One region of the Dendrosporobacter sp. 1207_IL3150 genome, then DNA from elsewhere that is predicted to be linked to it. Evidence: riboswitches for the same ligand, from Rfam matches in the RefSeq annotation. Region 1 holds a riboswitch; each other region holds the start of a gene.
What was found. A riboswitch is a leader RNA that binds a small molecule or an ion and turns the genes downstream of it on or off. The one in region 1 is predicted to bind cobalamin.

Region 1 (7,537 bases):
CCCCGCCAAAAATCCAACCAGCATGGCCAAAACATAAGATGCACGCCATGTATCCATTCTTTTTTATGAACTCGTGCATCCCATGGCGCACATATCATCATTTCGACTCCGTCTAGGTGATGATAGTTCAGAAAAGCCCGTAAAAGCTGCGAACTATCTCTTATAAGTTCTCTATCGGAACTATAATTGGATAAATTCACAAGTTGAAGCATGTGTATTTCCTTTTCATATATTTAATCAACTCTGGCCGAACCTATATCACGGCCCTGACGCCTAACAGGAAGCTGCGCCCGCCGTTAGGATATCCTGCAACGCCGTCATAGTAAGCATCAAAGATATTATTGACAGTTAAAAATACGGTACGACTATTGTCTAATTTATAATTGATGTTTGAATCCCACAGCCAATAACTTTTCGCAATAAATTGGTTATAATCGTAATTTTCCCGCCTCATTAACGCCGTCCCCTTAATGTCGGCACTAATTTTATCCTGTGAATATAGAACGCCAACATTCCAGGTCTTATCCGGTACTTTTGCATCTTTTTTATAATCGCTGTCCCCGCTCTTATTTTGGATATTTAGATAACTGAAACCGACGTAGCCTTGCAGTGCCTGGTTAAAGTTTTTACTTAGCTGCAGTTCAATACCTTCAGCTTTCCGCTTATCTACGTTGGATGGCACCCAATGCTGATTATTGGGAACTGTACTAATATCTTTCCAGGCAATAGCATCATCTAATTTACGATAAAAGTATGTAAATTTGCCGCTAGTAGTGCTATCAAACTTATGCTTAATCCCAAAATCACTGCTCCAGCCTGTTTCTGGTTTAAGATTTGGATTTCCATCATAGGTATAGGTTGTAGAACCCCAGGTTTCAACTGAGTGCGGCCAGTATAAATCATCGAAACGCGGGGCATTGAATACCTCCCCCCAAGATACATAATAGGAGGTCTTATCGCTCACCTTATAGTTTAATGAAGCCTGAGGGGTAGTTTGATTACCATAAACGTCATGGTTGTCATAACGGACGCCTAGAACGACCCCGACTTTATTATTCAAGTCCCATTTGTCCTGAACGTAAAGTCCTGTCAAGTCTGTCTGCTTATTACCATACTCGGTGCTTTTTATTTTATCTTGACGCCAATCTAATCCGGCAGTAAACAAATGCTTATCAGTAACTTTATTATCTGTCTGATAGTTAAAACCTGACACTGTAACATCATGGCCAGCACCATCATAACGACGGTTATTAGTATTCTGATAATATCTAGCTTGATAGCCATTGTCGTCATCATTACGATTTTTATATGCTAAATCCCAATTATTTTGCTGGGTTTTATCAAATTTTTGGGCAATCGCATTGCCTTGGCTTTCATCCCTAAAGTATTCATACGAAAAAGTCAAATCACCATCATTTATTTTTTGATCTAAACGTAAGGTATAGGCATCCTGATCAGAACCTGTATGGTTTACGGTTTTACTATTCCCATCACTATAGTTGCCGATGTTTCTAATATCCGTGCTAAAATACCAGCCGGAATCACCATGCCGCCCCTCATTAGTCAAGCTGATACTGCTGCTATCCCAATTGCCGCCTGCTACTTTCAGTGTAGTCTCATTCTTTTCTCCCTGTTTGGTAATGATGTTAATTATACCGCCAACTGCATCGGCGCCGTATAAAGCTGATTTACCGCCTTTTACTATTTCAATCCGCTCAATATTTTCTATTCCCACAAAGCTGGATAATTTGGCGGTTGACATCCCAAAGCCGCCAATCCCATTAGGTAAATTCATGCGCCTTCCATCAATCATCACGATAATCTGTTCACTGCCATTGATAAACGCGGCACTATTGCTGCCAGGTGTTCCATAGCTTCTTACATGTATACCTGGTAAGTGCTGCAGCACCTCGCCTAGATTACGATAGTTTCCTTTTTCTAGCTGCTCACGGCTGATAATTTCTACGTTGGCGGCTGTCTCGGAAACTTTTGTTGATATCCGATTGGCTGTTACCACCACTTGATCCAGATAGAACTGCTCTCCCCCCTCTTGGTTAGCATAAGTAGTTGGCATGCTTTGCAACAGTATTGTACTGCCTAAAATACAGGTATAAATAATATTTTTAGTCAAACTTATCTTTATAGTCACTTTTCTTCCTCCTGATTTTAAATTTGTATAATTATTAACATCCTCACCCCAGCAGCAGTACTCAAACAAAAAATCTCCCTCCAATAGAGAGGGAGATATACAAATAAGTTTACCTATAAAAATCCCGGCGTATAAATACGCCGGGACGAAATAAGCACACCAAATAGTGTACAAATCCCCTCCCCATCGCTCGCGGGTCAAACGGTGATTGATATATAGGCAGTTCTCCTGGCTCTGGATCATCGCTTGCTCAAGCCTTCCCAAGACATTTGTCTCAGTGGCATCATTTGAGTTCGCTTCCCATTACAGTGGCGGGACCGCGCCGGCATTGCACCGGACTTCCCTATTAAGCCCTTGCGGGCACCTATACCAACATTTATTTAATTGTAAATAACTTACTTAGTGCTTATGACAGCAATGTCCTGCCGGTTTTTCCATGGCTTCCTTTAAATGCTGTACATAAATATCCCCAATAGCTGCATTTTCACCTAACCCATGTAAATATACATCTACTTCGATGCCTGCCATATTCAACTGGGCTTTTGCCGAATCGTCCTCATCCCCAGCCATATCATTATATGCATGATCTCCTGCAACCAGCATAAAGGGCATTAACGTTACTTTTCGTACTTTGTTCTTTTTGAGTTTTTCAATGACTGTATCAAGTTCCGGAAACCCTTCAACAGTATAAAGAAAAACATTATTCAGACCGGCTTGTGCGAATTTCATCTGTAGAGCAGCATATGCCGCATTAGCCGGATGAACTCCTCCATGCCCCATAAAGATAACTGCTTCCTTCTCATTTAATGCCGGAAGCTGATTTTTAATGGCATTGATAGCAATTAAATAGTCGTCAGCGTGATCTTCCTGCCCCATGTAGTAAAGCAACGGACGTCCAAGAGCTATTCTGTCAAATGGCTTGTCCTTGACATGAGCGTACTGTACAACCATTCTTTTAATCTTCTCATATTCTTCCCCTGCGACAACGTGAAGGGGCTGGATGAATACCTCTTTATAACCCTCAGATTGAAGCCTCGCCAACGCTTGTTGTTCAGTATCAATCTGAATACCATCACGCTCACTCAATCTTCTGATAACCATTCGGGACGTAAATGCTCTGCGCACTTCATATTCTGGGAAGGCCTCCCTGATTTTATCTTCCACACTTTCAATATTTAGCTTCAATGCATCTGTATAGGTAGTACCAAAACTAACAACTAAAATGGCCTTTTTCATTTTCCCAACTCCTTTATTAAACAAAGAAATCTCCCTACCTTAAGAAGGGAGACATGCATAGCAGTATATCCTTATAAAAATCCCGGAGTATAAAAATACACCGGGACGAAATAAGCACAATAGCAGAAACGCTGCGCAAATCCCCTCCCCATCGCTCGTGGGTAAAACGGTGACTTATATATAGGCAGTTCTCCTGGCTCTGGATCATCGCTTGGCCAAACCTTCCCAAGATTATTTATCTCAGTGGCATATTCTTGGCTTTACTCTCCCATTACAGTGGCGGGACCGCGCCGGTATTACACCGGTCTTCCCTATTAAGCCCCTTAGGGCACCTATACAAATATATGAAATTTTTCACTTATGTGTAGTATTACATGCGATTATCCGTTTGTCAATCAAAAAAGGGATATTTTAATTCAATCATATGTTCCTAGACGCTGTACCTGTTAACTTTAACTGTTCGCGTAAATGCTTATTGTCAGCTTCCAGTTTTGTAATCTTTTTAATTAGCACACTAATAATTTTGTCTTTATTCTCGTTATTTAAGTCTTCAGCAATACAAAATTGCTTCGAAAATTCCTGTTCACGCAATTCCTCAATTCTAGCACGTAAATCGGGATGATTATAAAGTGTCTTCTTGGCAACACAAGCAGTCAAGGCTACACTGTTAAAATTTACTGGCTGGCCAGAGCAAATCAAATATTGGATTGCATCGTTAACAAGTTGATACGTTCTCTCGCGTCTAGTTTGATGGAGACGCTTCAGCTTTTCAGTTCTATCACTCAGCATTATCTTTAACGCTCTGGGAGTTTAATATAACTTGCCGCGTAGCCAGTCGCTCCATCAAAGGAGTACTATGGGTTATAACAATCAGGCCGATTTTTCTTTCTGCTACTTCTTGAAGCAAGAAATTCCATATTTGGCTTTGGGTAATAAGATCGAGCATTGTACTTATTTCATCAGCAATAAGAAACTTTGTCCGCTTGCCTAGCGCTCTAGCAATACAAAAACGTTGCAGCTCACCACCGGATAATTCACTGGGAAAACGATTAAACCAATCACGCTCTATACCCAATCCCTCGATAATCCGGTCTTCGATTCCATCACCTTCGGCAATTACATCTTGCATGCGCAGCCTTGGATTAACCGATTTTTTTGGATGCTGATATATCATTTGAACAGGGCAATATCCTTTTATACTGTAAATGTCTTCTCCATCTAACAATACCTGCCCACTTGCAGGTTTTATATAACCTGATAAAATTTGGCACAGCGTTGTCTTGCCAAAGCCACTGGGTGCTGCAATACCGACTCGTTCATGACTGTGCATTTTTATGTCGAAGTTTTCAAATATATTTAAACCTTTTTTATAACCAAAAGAAATTCCTTTTGCCTCTAAGATCACTTCAATCGCTCCTCACACTGCATGAATACAGCGAACCGTTCCAAAACGTATCGTCTTCTCTTTGATATCCCCTTTACATTCTGGCGTTAGCTGGGGGCAACGGGGCCCAAATGCACAGCCACTTGGCATATCTTTAACGTATGTCTGATTGCCTGGGAAGGGATGAAAGCCATTTTGCGGTAAAGCTCGCCAAAGTGCTTTGGTGTAAGGATGCCTAAGTGTATTGACTGATTGAAAGTCTGCTACTGGAGCTTCCTCTACCGTGGTTCCCGCATAAAAAACAGCAATACGATCAGCTACTTCTAGTGCTAATTCAATATCATGCGTGATGAGTAGCACACCATTACCTTGGTCGGCAAACTCACGAAAATGACGCATGGCCTTTTTAGCTGCATCTAAATGAAGCCCAGGCGTAGGTTCATCAGCAATAATTAAGCGCGGACTCTCCATCATTGCGGTGGTAAGAAGAACCCTGCGCGCCATTCCCCCAGATAGCTCAAAGGGATAAAGGTCGGCAGTATTTTGTGGTAGTTTGTAATAATCAAAAAGTTCTTCTTGTTTTATTCGAACACTTGCATCGCTACGTTCTCTTCGCACTTGCTTGCCGACCTTTTCTAAAGGGTCGAGGTAAGTAACACTTTGCGGAACCAAAACAATCTTCTTACCTCTAAGCTTTTTTATACGCTCTGGACATAATAGCTCATCTTCGAACAAAATATTGCCTTTAGCACTGCAGTTATGCGGCAATATCCCCAACATTGCATGGGCTAAAAGACTTTTGCCTGAACCGCTGGAGCCTACCACAGCCACAAGCTCTCCCTCACGCACTGAAACATTTAAATTACGAATGACATCTAACTCAGTCTGCCTCAAGCCTTGCTCATACTTAGTAAAAGAAACGGACAGATTTTTTATCTTCAAAATATATTTTTTATCCATGCAGGTTAACACTCCTTAGTCATGGGCACTACGGGGATCGATAATTTTACGCAAACTTTGCCCTACCAAATCAAAAAGCATAACAGTGGCAAGCAAAACTACTCCCGGGAAAAGCGCCAGCCACCACATCCCCAGAGCTAAATACTTCATGCTTTCAGATAAAATAATGCCAATGCCGGGCTGCTCCGGCGGCAAGCCGAAACCTAAAAAAGTAAGGGCCGCTTCATGCAAAATGGCATGGGGAAAAAGCAGCACTAACCCAACCAGAAACTGTGGAAATATATGCGGAATCATATGTTTTGCGACGATTTTCATCTTGCTCTGGCCTAGTTTTCCGGCAATTTTTATATAGTTTGCTTCTTTTAACTGAAGGATTTCGCCCCGGATTATCCTGGTCAAAAGCGGCCAATGGCTTATCGCAACGGCAACAACCACGCCAAATGTACCTCTTCCTAAAGCATACGATATTAATATAAGCAGCAATAAATGAGGGATGCCCATAACCAAGTCGATAAACCAGGTTATAATAGCATCTACCTTTTTTCCTAAAGTTGCAGCCGCCGCCCCTAAAATTGCTGCTATAAGCGCACTAATAACTGAGGCAAAAAGTCCAATATAAATACTTATCGACATTCCCTTCAAAGTACGGGAAAGCATATCTCGGCCCAGGTAGTCAGTACCAAACGGATGTGCCATCTGCGGCACAAGATTTTTCTGAGTAAAGTTCGTTGTTATGGCTACATCTCCAAGCAAGGTACCAATTAGTGTAATAGCAAATAAAAAGATACCACCAAAAGCTAAATAAATAATTGTCTGACTGCGTTGATTCAATTTTCTCCTTTGGTATTTCTGCAAAACAGTGACCGAAGAAGTATTATTCATATGCGCTTCCCCGCCTTATTCTAGGGTCAATAATCCCATATAAAATATTAGCAATTAAATTGCCGACAAATACTAACGCTGCGCTGATCACTGCAACACCTAGCAAAAGAGGCGCATCACCGCTTAAACCGGCCGAAACTGCAGCTTTCCCTAATCCAGGATAAGAAAAGACTTGTTCTACCAGAACAGAACCTCCAAAAATCTCACTGATAGAAGCAAATTGCAAGGTTATAGCTGGAAGGATGATATTGCGGAGAGCATGATTGCGGATAATTGAGACCGTGCTTTTACCTCGTGCTTTGGCAAACAGGATATAATCTTCCCCCATGATATCGATCATTTTTTCCCTGGTATGTAAAGTAATATTGGCAATTCCAATTACACTAAGTGTCAAAGCTGGCAGAAGCAAATGCTTTAGATTGTCAAACACCGTGACTTCGGCGGCATTTACTCCAATCGGCACACTCAAGCCAATTGGCAAGATCTGCAGCCATACTGAGAAAACCATCAATAAAACCAGTGCCAGCCAAAAAGTTGGCGTACTGGCAACAAGCAGTGAGTATCCTTTAATTAATTTATCAATCCAGTGACCGCGATATAATCCGGCGACAATCCCTAATACAAATCCTAGAATGCCCGAGAACATCCAGGCAGTTGTCATTAGGACCATAGAGTTCATAAATTTCACTTGGATAACATCTGCAACAGGCTGACGATAGAGAAGCGATGATCCCATATTCCCTTGAACAAAATCGCTAAACCAATTCCAATACCTTTGTACTGGAGGTATGTTTAAGCCAAAATACGCTTCTAGTTTGGCTAAATTCTCGGCACTCATATTAGCCATGCCAACTTCCCCAATATAGGCGCGAATTGGATCAACCGGCGATGCTGAAACCAGGATAAATGAAAGAATACTGACTGCA
Region 2 (7,537 bases), 220 kb from region 1:
GATTATTAATGGAAAAGATCACTTCGGCCAGGAAAGACCTGATAACACGGCCCTTGTACTATTAAACCGCAGTAAAGATAGTGCGGCGAAGATAACCCTTGATGTCAGGGGATTATGCCGTGGAATTATGAAAGATGTCTTAAATGATGGGGGTGAAGCAGCAGTGCATGATGGTATTATTAATGTAGAATTGGCGCCACTGGAAGGCAAAGTTCTTTTGCAGCACGAGCATAGTCTGCTGGGGCGTCAATGTGGGATATTGCTCCATCCGACCTCATTGCCGTCAAAATACGGAATTGGAGACTTAGGGAAAGAAGCTTATGAATTTGTTAATTTTTTATATAAAAGCAAACAAAAACTATGGCAGATACTACCCTTAAACCCGGTAGGATTAGGTGAGTCTCCCTACCAGTCACCGTCAGCTTTTGCGGGTAATCCGCTCTTAATTTCGTTAGGAAAACTAGTTGGCGACGGCTTGCTAAGCGGTGTGGATGTGAAACTTCCGAAGCAATTTGACACTGATAAGGTAGAATTTGAAGCTGTTAAAGATTTTAAGGAAAGTTGTTTGCGAATTGCGTTTAATAGTTTCAAGCAGAAATTCGAGTCGTCTGTAGAATATGAGCGGTTTGTAAATGAAAACGCTATTTGGCTGCACGATTATGCCCTATTTATGGCTCTCAAAGAATATTTTAATGATTGCAGCTGGACTGAATGGCCTTACGAAATAGCTAGTCGCCAAGAGGGGGCGATGAGAGAATATCGTGAACTTCTGAGAGATGAAATTGGTTTTCACTATTTCCTGCAATTTGAATTTAATAAACAATGGCTTGCTTTAAAGCGCTATGCAAATCAATGGGGCATTAAGATAATTGGAGATATGCCAATATTTATAGCACATGATAGTGCTGATGTGTGGGCAAATCAGCAGCTGTTTGAGCTTGATAAGAAAGGCTTGGCCCAAAAGATTGCTGGAGTGCCGCCGGATTACTTCAGTGAAACTGGTCAACTATGGGGTAACCCGCACTATAATTGGCAAGAGATGGCCAACGAAGATTATAATTGGTGGCGTGAACGCTTTCAGGTTATGTTAAATCAGGTTGATATAATCAGGGTGGACCATTTCCGCGGCTTTGAAGCATATTGGGAAGTGCCGGCAGGAGAGAAAACTGCTGTCAATGGCAAGTGGATAAAGGGACCTGGTGCAAAGCTATTTAGTACACTGGAGCGATATCTTGGTAAACTGCCGATTATTGCTGAAGACTTAGGGGTAATAACCCCGGAGGTTGAAGACTTACGGGATGCTTTTTATTACCCGGGCATGAAAGTATTGCATTTTGTTTTGTCATGTGATGAGGAAGGTTGCTGCATTCCTTTTACATGTGATAAAAATAGTGTAGTTTATACAGGGACGCATGATAATAACACTACTCTTGGTTGGTATAAGCTAAATGTTGGCGAAGAAACTGAATATGCTGAGTGTATTAATAAAATGCTACAAATGGAAAACGCTGATCCGGAAGATGTTTGCTGGCGAATGATAGAATTTGCTTATAACACTAATGCAAATACTGTAATAATTCCAATGCAGGATGTTCTGTGCCTAGGCAGTGAGGCTAGAATGAATACACCGGGGACTGTCGGGGGGAATTGGCAATGGCGTTGCCGCAAGGAATGGCTTACGCCAGAACTTGCCGCTCATTTAGCATCGTTAGCAGGGCGCTACAAACGCTAGCATCTAAAAACAGGCAGCATTCTTCATACGGGCTGCCTGTTTTTGCGTTACATTATAAGTTGTAAAAAATCTACTTAAAAAGAGCTTAAATTTCATTGTATTTTTATCTAATTATAGGATATAATTTAATTGGGCATATGCCCAATTGATAAAGGAGAGTTTCGAATGCCCCGAAAACGTTGTTGTGGGATAGTTGAGGAAATTCCATATTGCCGCAGGTTTATTCCTGAAGGTGAAATGAATTCAGGGAGTATTGAGCTTTTTTTGGAAGAGCTTGAGTCGCTTCGCTTGAAGGATGTCGTCGAATTGGATCAAAGTGATTGTGCACTGAAGATGGGGCTTTCACGCAGTACTTTCCAAAGGGTATTAAACTCGGCTCGCAGGAAAGTGGCACTCGCTTTATTAGAAGGGCAGATAATAAATATTGAGGGAGGTAATTATATAATGACTAACAGAATTTTTGAATGCGTAGACTGTGCACATCAGTGGGAGGAGAAACCATGTACACTAGGTGGCAAACATGGTTATGAAATTGCTTGTCCGACTTGTGGCAGCATGAAGAAAGTTAAGTTAGAAAATGGGGTTAAGCATGCTTGCGGTGGGCACCAGCACGGTGATCATGAACATGGACATGGCTGCTGCAGTAACCACAAATAATAGTTAAAACTGTTTTAATTGGTATAGGAATCTTATGCAATTGCACGTCTGGTTTTTCGGCCGGATATGAAAGCAAGCTGTAATTATGAAGAAATATCGGTCTGACTTTCTTGAGATTTTGAAGGTTAGACCGATATTTTATTGTTGTACCTTTTTTTGATAATAGAAAATAATCTGATGTAACATTCTTAACAACCATTTTGGGTACTCTAAAAGATGACTTAATGTAATAAGGAGGCCTGGAAAATGACTGAAGTTGATGTATTGATAAAAGAAAAGTTTGTCTCTTTCCGCCGCAAGGTTTTAGAGCACTTAAAAGAAAAACATCCATATATTATCGGAATAGTTGAATCTGCAATGGCTGGTCGCAAAAATAAATTCGGTTTAAGAATTACTGAGAACGGAAAAACAGTAGGCGAATACACTCTCATTGCCAATGGAGTAAGCATTGAAAGTGTAGAGGTCGGTATATTAGACGCTGCAGTAAAGCATCCGATGTTAGGTGAATTTAAGCCATACGCTATAATTGAGCGGTCAGATATTGAGCAGGCAATTGAAAACGAAGAGTTTTTTACAGATACTTTTGCAGCAGCCAAAAAGTTTTTGCCTAATGCTACCATAAAATTTTTGGAATAGAAGATTAAAAACCTTTGCGGAAGAGATTTCGCAAGGGTTTTTAATCTTCTTAAGGAAGCTGAGAAGGGGAGACGGTACCTTATTAACGCTGCTGGCGCTGACTTGCGCTTATAATAAGGTGCACTTTATTCAAGAACACTTACGTCACATTCAATCTATGTACTTTCTTAGCTAATTGCAGGACTATATTGCCGATCGATTATTACGCTGAAGGATAGCTAATTAATTTAGTGAAAGTATAAGTAAAATGATCGAGGCGGTGTAATGGTTGGTTAAAAAGCTATGCGGCGATTTTATTACCGGCTTTCAGTTTTTGACGCGAATTTATGTTAGTAAACACGCCGATTGGTCGCCTGAGGCATTTGGACGAAGTGTTAAGTTCTTTCCTTTGGTAGGCGGCATAATAGGCATTCTTTTGGCTGGTTTGGCTTATGGAGTACAGCAATATAAGTTTGAAGTATTTCCAATGCACTTACTAGCGGCAAGTTTGATTATAATCGAAATTGTAATCACAGGCGGCCTGCATTGCGATGGCTTTATGGATACTATAGACGGGGTTTTTTCGGGTCGTTCGCGAGAACGAATGTTGGAGATAATGAAAGATAGCCGCATTGGAGCTTTTGGAGCGATTGGGTTTAGCCTGCTGATATTACTTAAGTATTCGCTTATTTTAGACATCCCAATAGGAAAGCTGCCTGCCGCCTTATTTGTAATGCCGGTTATAGGTCGGATGGCTAGTGTTGTGGCAATAACTAAATTCCCATATGCTCGGGCCAATGGTCTTGGGAAGACTTTTTTCCAATACTCAGATAAAACTACTATTTATATAGCTGGCATATTTACGTTAGCACTATTAATTCCGCTAGGCAATACTGCACTAATTGCTGGGATAGTAGCAATTAGCTGGGCTGCTTTAGTTGCCCGCTATATCTCCAATAAATTAGGCGGCATGACTGGAGATGTATATGGCGCCATTATAGAAGTTACCGAGGTTGCTGTGTTGATGGCCTTCGTATTTTAATTAAAAAGTTAGTATGTCGATCTAGAAATAGCATTTTTTTTACTTTACGCTTCAACATCTTGCTAACCCGCATTTACTGATAGGAAATCACATAATATGGTAGAAATAGAAAAATAAACAACTTAATATACTGCCACCAAACAGGTGCCTCTTTTAAACCAAGAGGAGAATAGGGAAGTACGGAAGGGCTATAGCCCTTAAACGACGCGGTCGCGCCACTGTAATCGGGGAAGTCTTCTGCATATGCCACCGGGCTGCCGGGAAGGCGCAGGAGACTCAAGATCCGTAAGCCAGGAGACCTGCCTGTTTTGGCTGACATTTTACCTCCGCGCAAGGGGTAATGCCAGAAGGATAGGGTTTTTAAATTTTAAATACCTAGCCTTTTTGGGCTAGGTATTTATTTTTGTGGGGATGATTTTTTGAACCGCAGAGTACGCGGAGTACGCAGAGGGTTATCGGAGGAATTGGTCGAGATATTATCGCGCATGAATTTTATAACCTACACTTGCGTCCACTCTGCGACCTCTGCGTACTCTGTGGTTAACACATAAGAATATTAAAAACTAAAATAGAGGGGGATATTTTTATGGATTACGAAGCAGCAGTGAACGACTTAATTGATGGTGCGGCTAAACCGCCGAACAGTCTTGGACTCTTAGAAAAGTATTTTCGGAAGATACTTTTGGCTTGGGAAACTAAGCATTCAGAAGTACGCCCGCATCACGTGATTTTTGCGGCTGATAATGGGGTTGTTGATGAGGGGGTAGTTGCTTACCCGCCGGTGATAACCTACTTGCAAGCACAGAATATGGTTGATGGGCGAGCGACGATAAGCTGCTTCTGTCGCAGTAATGGTATTCCATATACTGTTGTTGACGTTGGCATTAATAACAGCGTTGCTGTAGGTATCGATAAGAAAGTTGCTTTAGGAAGTAAGAACTTTATGAAGCAAGAAGCTATGAGTAACGAGGAATTTTACTTAGCGTGGAAGGCTGGGCAAGATATAGTAGAAGAATTGGTTAGCAAGCAGGGCTGCAATTTACTGTCGTTCGGTGAAATGGGAATCGGGAATACCACAACCTCGTCTGCGGTACTTCATGCTTTGACAGGGATGTTTCCAGAATTTTTAGTTGGTTATGGGGCTAGCCCGGCAAACAATGATTTGCTCAAGCGAAAACGTTTAGTTGTAAGTAAAGGTGTTGAACGTCACAAAGCTGCGATGCAAGGAGTCGAGGATATTTTAAGGTGTGTAGGCGGTTTTGACATTGTAGCGATTTGTGCAGGTATGCTTGAATGTGCGCAGCGTAAAACTCCGTTCGTCATCGACGGCTTTATAACTGCAGTGGCTTATGCTTGTGCTGCGAAGCTTAACAGTGATATTGAAAAGTACGCTATACCGTCGCATATGTCTAAAGAGCCTGGTATGGCGTATGCACTGCTGCTAGGAAATATCCTAGCCGATGATGTAATTATTCGCGGTAATATGGCGTTAGGCGAAGGTACAGGGGCTGTATTAATGGTATCTATTCTTAAAACCACTGCATATACGCTTCTTAACATGGCTAGGTTGTCAGATTTCGACCTGAATGTTGCAGGTGAGCCGCAGGTAGCCATATAGCTAGCATTGATGGTAGTGTTTCGAGAGTTTCGTAAAAGTTAATTGCTCTGAAATAACAATATCTTGTCATTTGCAGGAAAAATTTTATATTTAATCCAAATAATACCCTATGAGAAAATTCCTACAATTCGGTGAACTTTAATTCATAGGGGGAACCTTTGTGCAAGGTTATAATCGCTTTACTCTTGGTGAAATTGTAAATACTCAGGTATTGCAGGAGATACAAGATAAGTTCTCAGAAGCAACAGGGTTAGCTGCTGTTATAGTTGATGTTGAAGGGATGCCTGTTACTAAACCTAGTAATTTTACGGAATTTTGTCAATATATTAGGTCCGATTTTGAAGGTCTTGCTCGCTGTATGGCTTGTGATGACCGAGGGGGCAGAAAGGCTTTACAAAGCCGGCGGCCCTATGTATATCATTGCCATGCTGGTTTAACTGATTTAGCAGCACCAATTATTGTTCAGAATCAATATGTTGGGGCCTTATTAGCCGGTCAAGTTGTTTCACCTCAGGAAGACTATGATACCAAAGGTGAGATGTATAAGCTGACAGCTTCTCTTAAGCGGGATAATGATAAGCTTAGTGAACTATTTGATAAAGTCGATATAATCCAGGGGGCCAGGCTTAAAGCTGCTGCAGATTTAATTTATATAATGTCTAACTACATTGTCGAAATTGGGGTTGCTAACATTGTCCAGAAGCAGCTTATGGATGAAATTAGGGCTAAAGCCGAGTTAGAAAACCTGCTCAGGGCAACAGAATTAAAGGCTTTGCAGTCCCAGGTTAATCCGCACTTTCTCTTTAATACCTTAAATACAATTGCCAGACTTGCTTTATTGGAAGGTGCGAGCCGAACACAAGAGATCGTTTATGCGCTGTCCGATTTACTTCGTAATAATCTTCGTGATATTGAAGAGCTGCGAACCCTTGAGGAAGAAGTTAAATCGATAAGTGACTATCTGACAATCCAAAGGGCACGCTTTGGTGATAGAATAAATGCCAAAGTTAATGTAGACTCTCAAGTTTTGGATGTACACATACCGGCACTGACATTGCAGCCGATAGTTGAAAATGCAATAATCCATGGACTTGAGCCCAAAAAGGATGGGGGAGAAATCCACATAAGTGCAAGCAACGATGAAGGTTACTTAATGCTGGTTGTCAGCGATACTGGAATAGGGCTGTCACAAGAGCGAATAAATTCAATTTTCCGTTCGGAAAAAAGGAAACATACAAAGGGGCAGACAACAGGCCTAGGAATTATTAACGTACACAAGCGAATTCAGCATCATTTTGGCAGCGAATATGGTCTAAGGATGGAAAGTGAAATGGGTAAAGGAACCAGTATCTATATTAGGCTTCCGCTTTGCCAGTCTTAGTATAATGCCAAAGGAGAAGTTAATATATGATTACATTGTTAATAGCAGATGATGAACAACTCGAACGGCAAGCTTTGCGTTATATCATAACAAGGCATTGTCCCTGCATTGACATAATCGGTGAAGCTGGTGATGGAGCAACCGCCATTCGCGAAGCATCACAGCAAAAACCAGATATTGTGCTTTTAGATATAAGAATGCCGGAAATGAATGGTTTAGAGGCGGCAAAAGCTATTAGAGCAATTTTGCCGGATGCAAAAATCATAATGCTAACGGCTTTTGATGAGTTTGAATATGCTAAGCAGGCACTAAAGCTAGGTGCTGTTGAGTATCTTCTTAAACCGTTGCGTCCAGAAGATTTAATCAAAGCTCTTCAGGCTGTTGCTGAGGATGTAAAGCAAGCAAAAGAACGCATTAAAGAAGACAAGCAAATGCGCAAAAGTTTGCAGGAAGCAGCGCCGTATATAAAAATGTCTTTTATACAGGACCTGA
Region 3 (7,537 bases), on a different contig from region 1:
ACATTCATTAAAAACCCTCCTGCTTAACTAAAATCAATGATAAATACTCCCGTTTTACACCCCTTAAAGAATTTAAATCACGAGTATAAAATTGATCGGGATAACCTAGTTTACTCATAAAAACAGCTTTATCTTGAAGTCCAAGTTCTTCGAGAATATCTAAGATTTGTTCATATTTATTGGCTACTTTCATTAAAACTACATTAGGAAAAGTTGCTAAAATAGGTTTAAGTTCACTTGGATCATCAATTGCGGGAACAATTGCAAGTTTTTCATTACCTTCAGCTAAGGCCCGATTGAGCAGCGCGGCTGTTGCTGAAAAAGAGGTTACACCTGGTATGCTTTCAACTGAAACATCAGGGATAATTTGCTGTACTTTATTGAGCAGGTAGGTGTATGTGCTGAACAGCATTGCATCTCCAATTGTTATGAAGGCAACGTTTTTACCGTCTTTAAGATATTTCGCGATTTTTTGAGCTCCACTTTGCCATTCAGCGTTTAAAATTTCTTTATCTCGAACCATTGGCGTGGAAATTTCAACTATCTCAGCTGTACTAGAAATATGAGGTTTTGCAACCTTGAGTGCTACACTATCATTTTTATCACTTGAACGAGGTATACATATTATATCTGCTGTTTGAAGAATTTCTGCTGCCCTTAAGGTAAGCAGATCGGGTGATCCAGGGCCAACTCCGACTCCAAAAAACCTACCTATATTAGCCATGTTGGCCTCCTTTTAGACACGAAATTATATTAATCGGATTTATTGCTTGAAGCATGTTATATGAAGCAACTTTTCGGATTCTTGAAACCTGTACCCCAAAAGCTTCTACTGTAAAGTTATCTTTTGCCTGAACAGTTTGCAGTGCTTTATATAAAGTCTCAACCGTTACAGCTGTAATTATCATTCGTCCACCGATTTTTAGTAAATTGTTGGCCGCCTCTATTATCTCTTCTAGCTTGCCGCCGCTTCCTCCAACGAAAACAACATCACAAAGAGGAATATTAACTAAGACATCAGGAGCATTCCCCTCAATGACAGCAATATTAGAAACGCCGAACTTATCGCAGTTAGCTCTAATTAGGCTTACTCCTTCAGCTTCTCTTTCAACTGCAAATACTTTACCCTCAGGAGCAAGCAGGGCTGCTTCAACTGACAAAGAGCCTGTGCCAGCCCCAATATCTAAAACTACGTCGGTTGACTTGATTTTTGCTTTTGCCAGCGCTAATATCCGCACCTCGCACTTTGTCATGGGAATATTACCGCGTATAAATTTTTCATCATCTATGCCAATAAAATGTGTCATGCTTTCACCACCATTACGCAATGCGAAAATCCCTCAATAAGACTAGCATTGGTGAGATTTGCACTGATGATCTCTTCGCTTTCATAAGATAGGTTTGCACAAATCCACACCAGACTCTCTGGCGGCCAGCCAATATTCATAAGGCGTGTCGCAATAGTTTTTGGATTGTTTATACTATCAGTTAAAATTCCGAGTTTTCTCCCTGGCTTGTACTCTAGCTTTTCGGCATCCGGTTCACGACCGTGCATACTTACTAAAGCAGCATCTTGCCAAGGCAGCGCAAGCTTGGCAAATGCAAGCTGAAACGAGCTGATGCCTGGTATTACTGTTAATTGGTTTTGTGAAAACCTTCCCCTTAGTGCACTCAGCAAGCTGTAATATCCTGGATCACCCGAGACAAGGACAACAACATCAGATGTACTAGATTTCATTTCAATGAAATCTAGTACATCTGCTATATCACTTTGGATTGCTTTTTTTACACAATCATGAGTAGCTAATGTGTCAAGAGCACGTTTACTGCCAACGATAACTTTGGCAGAATCAATAGTACGTTTCGCAATAGGAAGCAAATAGTCGGGAGACCCAGGTCCGATACCGACGACTACTATTTTATATTCCATCCCAGAGTTCCTCCTATTTCAATTGCAGAGCTGTCATAACCCAAAATATCACCTTTTAATGTTACAATAGCTGTTCCAACTGTTAAATCTCCAAATACGTAACGCATCGCACGCTCACTTGCGCGCTTTGCCAAGGTATCATAAACCGACACCATCTTATAGTGCTCGATTATCGGTAAGGCTGCTTCAGTAGTAGTACAAGCTAGAATTTCCTGCAGCGCTGACTGCGGTGCACCTGCTGCCCCCATGTACGCAGCTAGTGTTTCCAGCCTGGCGTCAGCCATGCGATTATGTGTATGGAAGATACCAGCTGCAACTTTAACAAGTTTACCTAGATGACCAAACAGTAAAACATTCTTAATTTTTTGGTTGACACAGTTTTCTAACATATGTCCAATGAAATTACTTGTTTGTATGACTGCCTCGGCAGGCAGAGAGAACTTGTTAATTGCTATATCTTGACCAATCTTACCGGGGACTAGAACTAATGTGTCATATCCTTGGGCTTTAGCCACACTAATTTGCGGAGTTAATGAATTTTTGAAGGCCTCTTCAGACATTGGCTCAACTATACCTGTAGTTCCGATAATAGAAAGACCGCCAATTATGCCAAGTGTTGAATTTAAAGTTCGCTTAGCAAGTGTCTCGCCGGCGGGGATGGATATAACAGCTTCTGCCCCGCAATCTATGGGCAGCACTTCTCGTAAAGCATTGGTAATCATAAAATGCGGTCCTGGATTAATTGCAGGTTGGCCAACAGCGACAGCTAATCCAGGCTTGGTAACAACACCAACACCTTTGCCGGCTTTAATTGTAATTTCTTGTGTCGAAGTTATTCTAACATCAGCTTCAACAGCTGTTCCGTTAGTAATATCGGGATCATCGCCTGAATCTTTAATAACTCTGGCAAAACCACCGGTATCTTTTTTAAAGCTGCTAGCAATTGGTACACATATTAATTTGCCTTGAGGAGAAAGCACTTCGACTATGTTTGGAAACTGCCCATAATGTGCTAACACTGCAGCTTTAGCGGCGGCGGCAGCACAACTACCAGTAGTAAAGCCTGAGCGTAATTTTTTTGACAAACTAAAAAACCCCCTATAGTCAGGGGGTATTAAAATAAACAATACATAAGCACTGCTTAGAATATTACCCACCTGCCTATCATCCGTAGGTCGTTTCACTCCTATTCGGAGTTATGACGGTGTGTGTTAAAACAGGCAGGTCTCCTGGCTTGAATCATCGCATGTCTGCACCTTCCCAGGTTACCCCAGTGGCATAAAGCTGACATACTCAACAAATACAGTGGCGGGACCGCGCCGGTATCACACCGGACTTCCCTTTTAAGCAGTTGCACCTGTTTCCTCTTCTATTTCATTTAACATTTATAAGTCAAATAAATAATAACTATAGTATATTCCATAAATTGCATTAAGTTCCTGCTAAAACAACAAAAATCAGTAAAATTTTTCATTATCGCTTACCGATTTCAACACTCGAAGCGACTTATTTTTAATGCAGTCGACATCATGTAGGATTTTCCCGTAAAATATGTAGGATTTTTTATAAAAAAAAGAAAGGATTTTTCCAACTTATTCAGAATAGTTATTTAGTATTGATTGGTCTAATATATGACCAATATGTGAACAAGGGAGTGGAAATATGAAAAAAGTAAGTGATAACTGGCAATCAGCATTTCCTGCCGGAAAAGTTGGTCCGCAATTTTGGGCTGCATTTGAAGAAAATGCTAAGAATGCTAGTACCGAGATTTTTAAAGTAAAAACAGCTGCAGAAGCAAAAGAAATCGTTACTAACCTAGCGAAATTCACTAATGCTAAAAAAGTTGTTGCGGTTAATAGTGCAATGCAAGAAGCTGCAAATATTAATGAAGAACTAAAAGCACTCGGTATAGCAGTATATAATGATAAGTTTGATATAGCCGAGCATGCGGAAAGTGCTGATATTGGTATTTCAACAGTGGAATTTGCTATAGGTGAGTCCGGAAGTCTTTGTATGGACGGGTTTTCATACGAAGCTCGTGTTGTAACTATGCTTCCGCCGATACATATTGCTTTCATGAACGCTAATAACATCGTACCTGGAATTTCCGAAGCTTTTGAAGTGATTTCTAAAGTATATGACGATGGCTATGTAAGCTTTATTACAGGCCCAAGCCGTACAGCCGATATCGAACGTGTTTTAACTATTGGTGTTCATGGACCAAGCCGTTTAATTTTAATTGCTGTTGATGAAGATATCAACGGAGGTGTGAAATAATGGAAAATACTAATCGTGATATAAAAAGAGAAATAAATGAAAAATTAAATGACCAGGTATTACGTGGAGCTTTAGGACGATTTGCAACAGCATATCCTATCGCACGTGCTAAAGCATATGAAAATGTCGAAGACGTTGATGCTTTACGTGAACAGTTTAGACAAATGAAAATCGAAACTGTTAATAATATTGATGCGGTTGCAGATCAGTTTGAAGCATCCGTAATTAAACGGGGCGGTAAAGTTTTCCGTGCTAAAGACGGAGACGCTCTAAAAGAATACTTAATTGATTTATGCAAAAAAGCTAATGTAAAACGCATCGTAAAGTCCAAGTCTATGGCATCCGAAGAAATTCATCTAAATCATGCTTTAGAAGAAGCCGGACTTCATGTTAAAGAAACAGATTTAGGCGAATGGATTATCTCCCTTGCCGGACACAAACCATCTCATATGGTTATGCCTGCGATTCACTTAAATAAAGAACAAATTGCTGAATATTTCTCAAAAGAACTACAGCAGGAAATTCCAACAGATATTCCTTTCATGGTACAGGCTGCCCGTAAAGCGCTCCGTACTGAGTTCTTAACTGCTGACATGGGTATCTCAGGCGCTAACTTCGGCATTGCTGAAAACGGTGCTATCGGTCTAGTAACAAATGAAGGTAATGCACGCTTAGTTACTACCCTTCCTCGCGTCCATGTTGTAATTATTGGTTATGAGAAACTTATTCCAACAATTAAAGATGCTGCTCCTATTCTCCGGACATTACCTCGTAACGCAACAGGTCAGCGTATGACTAGTTATATGACAATGACTACTGGACAAACTCCGGTCATTGTTAAGCAAGATGGTAAATGGATCGAGCAAGATAAAGAACTTCATGTTATTTTGTTAGATAACGGCCGTCTTAAGGCTGCAAAAGATCCTAAGTTCAAAGAAATATATAACTGTGTTCGCTGTGCGTCTTGTCTCAATGTATGCCCTGTTTATACAATTGTTGGTGGTCACGTTTACGGACATATCTACGCGGGCGGTATTGGTGCAATTTTAACTGCTTTCCTTCACAGCATGGGTGATTTCGAACAAATTAATGAACTTTGTATCGGCTGTCGTAAGTGCGTAGAAATTTGCCCTGGAAAAATGAATATTCCTGGTCTTATTGAAGAATTAAGATCACAAAGAGTTAAAGACAATGGTCTTCCGTTTGGAGTTAAGGCTGTTTTTGAAAACGTTCTAGCAAATCGTAAAGTATTCCATACTTTGCTTCGTTTAGCAGCTATTGGTCAAAAGCCGTTCCAATCAGGCAAAGTAATTCGCCACTTACCTCTCTTCCTCGCGGGCTTAGCAAAAGATCGCAGTCTTCCAGCTGTAGCAGATACTCCTTTCCGTGATAGAGTTCAAAAAATCACCAGAAAAATCGCAAATCCTAAGAAGCGTATTGCTTTCTTCAGCGGATGTAATATTGACTTTATATTCCCTGAAACTGGTGAATCAGTATATAAAGTGCTTCATGATCTTAATATGGAAGTCGTATTCCCTGAAGATCAAAGCTGTTGCGGTAAACCTGTACTAGGTATGGGAGACAAGGAAACGGCTAAAAGCATTGCGATAAAGAATATCGAAGCGTTCGAAGCAGCTAATGCTGATGTTATCCTTTCGGCTTGTCCTACTTGCGCTGAAACTTGGCACGAAACCTATGTTGAACTTTTCCACGATGACCCTCAATGGAAAAACCGTGTTGAGAAGATAGCTCATAAAGTCCGTGAGTTCAGCCATTTTGTCGCTGAAGAATATGCTAAGGCAGGACGCTTGAATAAAGTGGCAGGCGGAACAAAAGTAACTTACCATGATTCTTGTCATATGAAACGTGGTCTAAATATTTTTGAAGAGCCTCGCAAACTGCTCGAAGCAGCAAAAGGCTATGACTTCGTAGAAATGAATAACTGCGATAAATGCTGCGGTATGGCTGGAGCGTTCGGGGTTAAATATACTGAACTTTCAATGCCAATCCTTAAAGAGAAAATCCAAAATATCAAAGACAGTGGTGCTGAAGTCATTGCCGTGGGTTGCCCTGCGTGCATGATGCAAATTCAAGGCGGTCTTGATAAACAATTGCCTAGCGTAAAAATTAAGCATGTAGCTGAAATTTTAGCTGAAAACATTAAAGATTAGTCTTAGTCATTTTATTAATAGGATCGGCATACCACACAGTGTATGCCGATCTTATTTCATAAACTATGGAAAAAAACCGACTTCATATGAAGTCGGTTTTTTTACGTTATTTCTTGTATTAATTCAAGTCGCTCACTGTCGGGCCCCTTAAAGAATACTATCTTCTTGTTATTAACGAGCTTAGGTTCAGTGAATATAAACTCGACGTTAACACCTTTAAGTTTATTTATAGCTTCGCCGATGTCCTTCACCTTAAATGCTAAATGATCAACAGCACCCGATCCTACTCTATTGTCTTTGTCAGCATATTGGATTAGCTCGATTGTATAATTTCCTGAACTAAGGTATGTGAGCTTTATAAAGCTGTTTTGATAACTGTCTACAAGCTTGCAACCCAAAACATTACAATAAAAGTCAACAGAAAGGTCGGTATTGCTAACAACAATACCGACATGAGCACATTTAAACATATTCGACTCCAAATTTAGGCTTCTCCCTTACCCATAGCCAAGCCTATCTCTAATGCTTTTGTATTTACACTTTCAGTACCTTTTGGTACGCGGTGTAAAACTGCCTTAAGCAAAGACTCACCAGTTACAATGCCAGTCGCGCCAACAATTGCACCAAGAGCGATAATATTAGCAAACATAGCATTACCTAGTTCCTCTCGAGCAGCTTTTGTAATTGGCAATGATAAAACCCCAGCAGTCGTTTCTGGAAGCTGCTTAACAAAAGTGGTATCAATAAGCAGTTTACCTTCGGGTTTTAATTTCTTAACGTATTTATTGCAAGCTTCTTGGCTCATTGCTAATAAAATATCTGCTGCCAATACTTTAGGATAGTCAATACTCTCATTGCTGATAATGACATCAGATTTACTAGCCCCTCCGCGAGCTTCCGGACCGTAAGACTGAGTTTGTATTGATTCTTTGCCATCTAATATTGCAGCTTCAGCCAGTATAATCCCAGCTAGTATTAAACCTTGACCGCCTGTACCGCTTAAACTAATCTCCCACATTATGCTTGCCCTCCTTTTTGCTGCTGCAAACGGACAATAAGCTTTTCGTACTCAGCAGTATATTCAGGCGCCGGTGAGTTATGAAGCTCTCCGATAACAAATTTACCTTCCATATTTTCTGGAGCCAATTTAGCTGCAGCC
Region 4 (7,537 bases), on a different contig from region 1:
ACTAAATAAATGATTAACTCTAGGAGTCCAACTATTGATGCGGTGAAAAAGGCACCATGCAAGGTAACGTAGCTGTTTGGCAAAAAGAATGAGATTAAAAAAATAGCAAGTGCAGCTACAAACACATAATAAGTAGTATTCATCCAAATCGTTTGTGTAACTAACGGGATTCGTGACATTAATATTCCAGTCACGGCGATAATTAAGCTTGTAATAAAAAAATGGTATATTTTTGGATAGTAGAGCTCATCATGGTTGGATGATATTACCCAAAGAGTAAATACGGCGATGATATATTTAATTAAAAAAGCAGACATAGCAACTCCTTCGATCCTACATTATTTTTGTGACAATGCGGAAAGTTTATCATTCCGAGCCAACATATCAGCAGTTTATGAGTATAATGCGACAGTAATACTGGAGTTACGAAAGCTATAATGCAGTAGTTAAGGAATTCAGGCTTACTTATCCGATAATAATTCATTGGTTGTAGTATTTTTTAGCCGTAACTAGCTCATTATGCCTAATACGTAATGTTAAAATTATGGATAAAAAGCGATATAAATTAATTTTTTTGTATTGGTATGTAGCAAATTTATTACATTGATCATAGGATACCGTGCACCCAAGAAAATCAAATTACAAGGAGGAGTTATAATGGGATTCGGCGGTTTTGGTGGATGTGGAGGACGCGGTAATAGTGGTATCGTTATCGTAATCATTATTATCCTGTTATTTTTCTTCTGTTGCGGAGACGACGTCACAGATTGCTAATCTACTTATCGACTGAATTTAAAATACCACTGCAAGATAAAGTCTTGCAGTGGTATTTTATTTAGATGTATAAAATAAATAAGTACTGTTTTTAAAATCGAGGTAATAAAACTTAATCTTCAATTTCGAAAATAGCCTGAATATCTGTATTTAGCTGCTGTTTTTCAATTCTATCGTTAATAATATCGTCAGCCGAGGACTTAAATGCTTCTAGTGTAAATGATATTCTTTTTTCAAGTTGTTCACTTTCTTTAGAGTTTGGGTTAGTTGCGTCTAAGGATTGAACAAGCATTATGATGTTTGAGTTAGCATATGCAAGCTCTTGCCATAGTCTAAATTTATCTGTATCACTATTATGCACATGCAATTTCCGTAATTTTACTCTGATTTGCTGATACTTATCATATACCTCTTCTGTAGATTGCTTTTCTATTCTTACTTCAGTATAAAGTCGTTCAATATCGCGTTCTAATGACATTAATCTTTTAGTATATGTCTTTAAATCTTCATTCTTTAAATCATGTGATTCTAGTTTAGGAGCCGGTAAAACATTTATTTTATTTATCATTATCTTATTTGTAACACGACCCGATATCAAAACTATTGGGATAGCTAAAGCTAAGAGTGCTATTAATAGTAAATGTTTTTTCCTAAAAATAATCATTGGCATCGCCTCCAAGGTTTTTTACTAATCACTCCTATAACTATTTTTTTTACAGCAGTAAAATACCTAGAAATAATTAGTTAATACCTGATAAGTTTACCGAGTACAAAGGAACAACCTATTATGTTAATGCATACTTTATAGTAAAACTAACGGGAGGTTTTTGTATGAGGGGCAAGCTTTACTATAAACAGAATCGTTGCGATTGGTGTCGGTTTAAGTATGTATGTAAGTCAAGTCATCTTTATAGACACAATTCTCGAGTTCAATTTGTTTTTTTTCCTGAATTAGTATATGAGACATCATTTGCCGCACTTTTTCCAGAACTGAGTTTTTATCCTTAGATGGTAAACTGATGATAATGATTTTATGAAAAAATAACGACGGCCCTAGGACCGTCGTATTGAAAGGATTAAGAGTATGACTGGCCTTTAGCTATACGCAAGTGCATCCGAATGGAGTCCGAGCATATTAATAGCTTCGTATTCCCTTATTGGCGCTTTGCGTATAAATCAAGCCTTTTCATCTCTTCTCCGCAATAATTATTTTCTCCGTACTCATATAAATTAATAACTGTTAAATTTTAATAGATTCGATAGAGATGAGTTTATATATAATTGATAAGTCTATAATTGACGATAGTGGTAAAAATTTGTTATAATGACAACAATTTAATAAAAAATATACGGTCAAGGTGCCTCCAGTCAGCTGGAGGATAATAGGGAAGTCTAAGCAATTTGCTGATAGCGCGGTCCCGCCACTGTACCAGGAAGACATTACAATGCCACTCATTAGAGGAAGGCGTAATAGTCGATGAACTGGGAGCCAGGAGACCTGCCTTCACCGTTATTACAAACCTTCGAGGAAAGGTTGGTGTAATACACAAAGAGTATTTTCGTCGGCTTTTTTGGTATTATTTTCAAAAAGGTCGTCGTTTTATTTTTTACACTGGCTTGCGCCGTCCTTTGAGACTGAGTAAGCCGTCTTTATTTTTAAATGATATAAGTCTAAAATGGGGGATACTATGAGTTTATTGAAAGAAACATTAGCCAGAATTTCTCCGTTAAATACTGATGTTATGAGAGAAGTGCAAAATCGATTGGATAATCTTACAAAACCTATCGGTAGTTTAGGGAGACTTGAACAAATGGTAAGGCAGTATGCTGGGGTGTCGGGAGAGATCGTGCCACAAGTTCCACGCTGCTGTATGGTAGTGACTTCGGCGGACCATGGCGTAGCAAGGCATGGTATTAGTGCTTATCCAGTAGAAACAACAATTCACATGACTGCCAACTATCTTGTTTCTAAGGGGGCAAGTGCTAATGCTTTTGCTAACTTCTGTGGTGCTGATATGGTTGTAGTTGATATGGGGGTTGCTGGAGATTTATCTCATGTACCAGAATTATGGCACAGAAAGATTGCGTATGGCACCCAAGATTTTACGCAAGGACCAGCAATGACACGTGAACAGGCTATACAGGCAATAGAAACTGGCATCGAAATTGTTAATGACCGAGTTCAGAAAGGATATACATGTTTCAGTCTTGGCGAAATGGGAATAGGAAACACAACATCAAGTGCTGCTATTGTTGCAGCGTTTACTGGACTTGCTCCCGAAATAGTTACTGGCAGGGGAACTGGTATATCTGACAGCAGGATGAAAATTAAGATCGATATTGTCCGTGAAGCCTTAAGAGTGAACGAGCCTGATAGAGCAGACGGAATTGACGTGTTAGCAAAGGTCGGCGGTTTTGAGATTGGTGCATTGGCAGGGGTAGTTCTTGGTTGTGCGGCAAATAGATGTGCTGTAGTTATAGATGGCCTAAATACTACTGCCGCCGCATTAATCGCTAATGCTATTCACCCATTAAGTAAAAACTACATATTTGCTTCACATCTTTCGGGTGAGCCAGCGCATGTTATTGCATTGGACAAACTCAATTTGAAGGCATGTTTAGACATGGGAGTTCGCTTAGGAGAAGCCATTGGTGCTTCGATGGTAGTTGACATGCTAAGTGTTTCAATTAAGATGCTAAACAATATGGCAACTTTTGAAAATGCAGGGGTTTCGAAGCAGGTATAGTACACTGCCAAAACGAGGGGGACATGAGCATGTTTGAAGATATAATTTCTTTAATTAAACCATTAGACAATGCTGCTATGGATAGGTGTCAATTAAGACTTGATAATTTAACTAAGCCGCTCGGAAGTTTACATTCGTTTGAACATATAGCTCGACAAATGGCTGGCATTACTGGTAATCCAAGGCCAAAAAAGCTTGAAAAAAGCGTAATTTTAATGGCCGGCGATCATGGTGTGGCCGATGAAGGAGTTAGTGCCTATCCTAAGGAAGTAACAGCCCAGATGGTTCAGAATTTTTGCCAAGGCGGAGCTGCTATTAATGTTTTCGCCGAACATATTGGTGCTCGTCTTGTTCTTGTGGATATTGGTGTAGCGGCAGATTTATCACAGCTTACAAATATACATCAAGAAAAAATAGCTTGTGGCACAAAGAACATTGCAAAAGAGCCGGCGATGACTCGCGAGCAGACTCAGCAAGCAATTGAAACAGGTATAAAAATAGCCCAGGGTGAGGCTTTTAAAGGCTCTCGTGTAATCGGTCTAGGTGAAATGGGTATAGCTAATACAACCCCTAGTACGGCGATTGTTGCTTGTTATAGTAAAAAGACATTAGAAGAATTAACTGGACGTGGTACCGGCATTAGTGATGAAATACTAGATAGAAAAGTAAGTGTATTAAAAAGAGCAATTGAGGTTAATTCACCAGATAAGAATGATCCTATCGATGTATTGTCTAAAGTTGGAGGATTTGAAATTGCTGGCTTGGTTGGAGTAATATTAGGTGCGGCATCCAGCGGTGCGGCAGTTGTTTTAGATGGTTTAATAACAAGCGCAGCAGCATTAATAGCGGTTAAAATTGCGCCGCAAGTAAAAGATTACCTAGTTGGTTCGCATTTTTCAGTAGAACCTGCTCATGCCGAAGTTTTAGAAGTTATTGGTGTACCTGCATATCTAAAATTGGATATGCGACTAGGCGAAGGCACTGGAGCTGTTCTTGGAATGTCTCTTATTAATGCCTCATTACACGTGATAAACGACATGAAAACTTTTGGTGAAGCTGAAGTAGCTGTAGCTCAGGATGGCCCGGGAGCGCTTAGGCAAAGTAAAGATGTCAAAGATTAGTTTATATTAAAGAATGATACGACCTCCGCATCGAAAAGATACGGCTGGTCGTTTTTTATTTGCAAGTGTCAATATGAATTAGCAGTGCATAGTATAGAGTAGCCTACCGAAAAGTACTTACTAAGGAGGAAGATATTATGGGCTTTGGCGGCTTTGGTGGACGAAATAATAATTGCGTTTGGATAATTATTATAATTATCATCCTATTATGCTTCTTCTGTGAAGATGATTGTTCAATAACCTGTTAGTGCTCTGTTATTACTTATGAGAAGGCTGCTGCCCTTGGGGGAGCAGCTTTTTAATTTGTCTATCTGGATTATGATTTCTTATAAATATAGGTACAGCCTATTTGAGCAATATTTTAAAATAAGATGCTATTATATTAGGATTAGAACAACAGGATTATATAGTTTGTTAGGGGAAGATTTATTTAAACTCAAAATTTTTGCCGGAATCGTATCTGGGGGGATTAAAATGGAAGCATATGAAAAGATCAATCGCTTATATTACCTAATTCAAAATAATGTGGCAGAAAAATTGCCTGGTCCCTACAGGGTTGGGGTTGACCTTGGAACGGCTGATGTTGTATTAGTTGTGACAGATGCTGATGGCAATCCGGTAGCCGGAAGCATGAGATGGGCCTCAGTTGTCAAAGATGGTCTAGTCGTAGATTTTAGCGGTGCTACGACAATTGTAGAAGAGTTAAAAAAGGAAGTTGAACTGGTATTGGGTATTGAATTGGATAAGGGTGCCACTGCTATTCCGCCAGGTACTGTAGGACGTAATGCTCTTGCCTGTGGACATGTAATTGCGGGGGCGGGTCTTGAACCTGTATGTCAAATAGACGAGCCGGTGGCAGCTGCCAAAGCTTTGAATATATCGCATGGAATTGTTGTAGATATAGGCGGTGGCACTACTGGGATTGCAGTGCTTAAAAATGGTGAATTGGTACTTACTGCAGATGAACCTACAGGTGGTACGCATGTATCACTTGTTATTGCCGGAGCTTACAAAATAACATTTGAGCAAGCTGAAGAATTAAAAAAAGAACCTGCAAACCATAGAAGGATTATGCCGGTTATCATACCAGTAATAGAGAAGATGGCTACTATTGTAAAGAATATGTTAGCTGGTCATGATGAATATGATGAATATCCAGTTTATGTTGTAGGAGGGACTGCATATTTAACTGGTTTTGGCGACGAGTTCGGCAAGGCATTTGGCAGGGAAGTTAATGTTCCACCCCATCCGCTGTTAGTTACACCTCTAGGAATTGCAATGTATGGCTGATGAATTTTGAACCTAAAAACACTGCAGCTAAAATTAGCTGCAGTGTTTTTAGGTTAGCTATATATCGTCGTCTATCCAACCCAAAACCAATTAAAAAAAAGCGCAGTGCATAGAGTCATGATTACAGCACTAATCGTTATGAATAAATAAAATAGGCTTTTAGGAAGCTTGCCGATAAATATGTATATAGGAAATATTACTAGAGCAAACCGTGACATACTGTACAGTGGGAGCCAAGGTGCAGTAGAAGTCAGTGGTATTAAAAACCATAGCCAGCCAATTATAAGATAACATGTGGGAACGGATATTGTCTTTTGAAAAATCGTCAAATAGCACAGAGCGATAAAACAAAGAGTTACCATAAATGTATCCAAAGTGGCACCAGGCTGGATGTAAAGATCAGGTGAAAATGTATGAGGAAGATTTCGCACAAAATTCTCCCAAGGTACCCCAAAGCGCCGGCCCCACTCCTGTTGAGAATGGACAAAAGCAAGAGGATCTCCAACTAAGACAAAATTATAAGCAGAAAAACAAATAAGGGCAATTGGCGGAAAAGATAGAGGTAATATCTTAAAAAACGAGTTTCTGTTATATGGATTTTTTCTATAAAATTCGTAAATGAGAAGTAAAAACAAACATACTCCAATATTCCTAGTTAGTGTCGCTAACGCTCCAGATATCCCAGCAAACCACCACTGTTCTGTTCTTGAAAAATATACACAGAGCAGTGAAAAAAAGAGAAATATTGGCTCAGTGTAAATACTGTTTAGAAAAAATGAGGTTGGTATTACAGCGTATGAAATGAGGGCGAAGTTTACTTCTCGTTCATTAAAGTCAAGCTTTAGAGTAGTATGCATTATCCAAAAACTTAAAAATGCAAATAAATTGCATACAATTAAACCTGAAGCGGCATAGCTGAAACCAAGATAGGTAGGGATTTTGACCATGTATATTAGCAAAGGAAAAAAAACTATTGATCGCATATCGTAGCCATTTTGGGCGATAAATGTATACCAGTGGGCATCCCATCTAATAAGCGCATCCATGATAGGAGTGAGCGTGGTCAGTTCGTCATTAATAAAGGGAAGCTGCACGTTGTTTACTGGCAATTTAACGGACAGTAGATAAGATATACTTACAAGGATTGTATGAATAGCAAATGAAAACCATACGGCTCGATCCGGGAACTTAATCATTAAATGCACCTACTATGAAAACTTGCTGGGACTTTCTTGTGTGACAATAAGATTATTGTCTTGGTAATCTAAGTTTCGGGATTGTGGCGACCAAGTCCATTTATTATTAGCTAAGAATCCCCAATAGAAGGCAATAACTATTCCTGTAAGTTGTCCTAGATATATGCTTAAGTTTAGGAAGATGAATAGCTGTGTGATCAAAGCTGTTATTAATATACCTACACTGCAGACTAAGGCAAACTGCGGGAATTTAACCATATTTGCCCATAGAGTGGTCTTGTCATTTCGCTTCCATGTAACCGCATCATTAAGCGCAAAATTATGTACCATTGCAATACATGAAGCCAAAATAGAAGCAATTAAACCATCGACATAAAATATGCTGAGCAAGAATTTTAAACTGATCATA

Region 2: it holds a riboswitch for cobalamin, as region 1 does, so the genes downstream of both, V6C17_RS07215 (nicotinate-nucleotide--dimethylbenzimidazole phosphoribosyltransferase) here and V6C17_RS06090 (sirohydrochlorin cobaltochelatase) in region 1, are expected to answer to the same signal.
Region 3: it holds a riboswitch for cobalamin, as region 1 does, so the genes downstream of both, cbiD (cobalt-precorrin-5B (C(1))-methyltransferase CbiD) here and V6C17_RS06090 (sirohydrochlorin cobaltochelatase) in region 1, are expected to answer to the same signal.
Region 4: it holds a riboswitch for cobalamin, as region 1 does, so the genes downstream of both, cobT (nicotinate-nucleotide--dimethylbenzimidazole phosphoribosyltransferase) here and V6C17_RS06090 (sirohydrochlorin cobaltochelatase) in region 1, are expected to answer to the same signal.

The regions. Positions count from the first base shown of each region.
Region 1 covers NZ_JBAIYU010000010.1:553,527-561,063, forward strand. The annotation lists gene V6C17_RS06080 (TIM barrel protein) at 1-212, opposite strand, end outside; gene V6C17_RS06085 (TonB-dependent receptor plug domain-containing protein) at 254-2,149, opposite strand; cobalamin riboswitch at 2,351-2,532, opposite strand; gene V6C17_RS06090 (sirohydrochlorin cobaltochelatase) at 2,549-3,385, opposite strand; cobalamin riboswitch at 3,552-3,736, opposite strand; gene V6C17_RS06095 (DUF6262 family protein) at 3,806-4,174, opposite strand; gene V6C17_RS06100 (ABC transporter ATP-binding protein) at 4,164-4,790, opposite strand; gene V6C17_RS06105 (ABC transporter ATP-binding protein) at 4,803-5,729, opposite strand; gene V6C17_RS06110 (ABC transporter permease) at 5,745-6,611, opposite strand; gene V6C17_RS06115 (ABC transporter permease) at 6,604-7,537, opposite strand, start outside.
Region 2 covers NZ_JBAIYU010000010.1:778,288-785,824, reverse strand. The annotation lists gene V6C17_RS07235 (bifunctional glycogen debranching protein GlgX/4-alpha-glucanotransferase) at 1-1,732, shown strand, start outside; gene V6C17_RS07230 (DUF134 domain-containing protein) at 1,898-2,389, shown strand; gene V6C17_RS07225 (hypothetical protein) at 2,636-3,025, shown strand; gene cobS (adenosylcobinamide-GDP ribazoletransferase) at 3,294-4,046, shown strand; cobalamin riboswitch at 4,172-4,367, shown strand; gene V6C17_RS07215 (nicotinate-nucleotide--dimethylbenzimidazole phosphoribosyltransferase) at 4,633-5,664, shown strand; gene V6C17_RS07210 (sensor histidine kinase) at 5,825-7,045, shown strand; gene V6C17_RS07205 (response regulator) at 7,072-7,537, shown strand, end outside.
Region 3 covers NZ_JBAIYU010000011.1:54,295-61,831, forward strand. The annotation lists gene cobM (precorrin-4 C(11)-methyltransferase) at 1-8, opposite strand, end outside; gene cobI (precorrin-2 C(20)-methyltransferase) at 8-724, opposite strand; gene cbiT (precorrin-6Y C5,15-methyltransferase (decarboxylating) subunit CbiT) at 717-1,307, opposite strand; gene cbiE (precorrin-6y C5,15-methyltransferase (decarboxylating) subunit CbiE) at 1,304-1,930, opposite strand; gene cbiD (cobalt-precorrin-5B (C(1))-methyltransferase CbiD) at 1,915-3,015, opposite strand; cobalamin riboswitch at 3,133-3,306, opposite strand; gene V6C17_RS07935 (LutC/YkgG family protein) at 3,593-4,207, shown strand; gene ldhH (L-lactate dehydrogenase (quinone) large subunit LdhH) at 4,207-6,378, shown strand; gene V6C17_RS07945 (VOC family protein) at 6,480-6,848, opposite strand; gene V6C17_RS07950 (2-oxoacid:acceptor oxidoreductase family protein) at 6,863-7,396, opposite strand; gene V6C17_RS07955 (2-oxoacid:ferredoxin oxidoreductase subunit beta) at 7,396-7,537, opposite strand, start outside.
Region 4 covers NZ_JBAIYU010000026.1:29,675-37,211, reverse strand. The annotation lists gene V6C17_RS13070 (hypothetical protein) at 1-317, opposite strand, end outside; gene V6C17_RS13065 (hypothetical protein) at 887-1,438, opposite strand; cobalamin riboswitch at 2,114-2,294, shown strand; gene cobT (nicotinate-nucleotide--dimethylbenzimidazole phosphoribosyltransferase) at 2,463-3,521, shown strand; gene cobT (nicotinate-nucleotide--dimethylbenzimidazole phosphoribosyltransferase) at 3,551-4,642, shown strand; gene eutJ (ethanolamine utilization protein EutJ) at 5,117-5,932, shown strand; gene V6C17_RS13045 (hypothetical protein) at 6,004-7,128, opposite strand; gene V6C17_RS13040 (glycosyltransferase family 2 protein) at 7,141-7,537, opposite strand, start outside.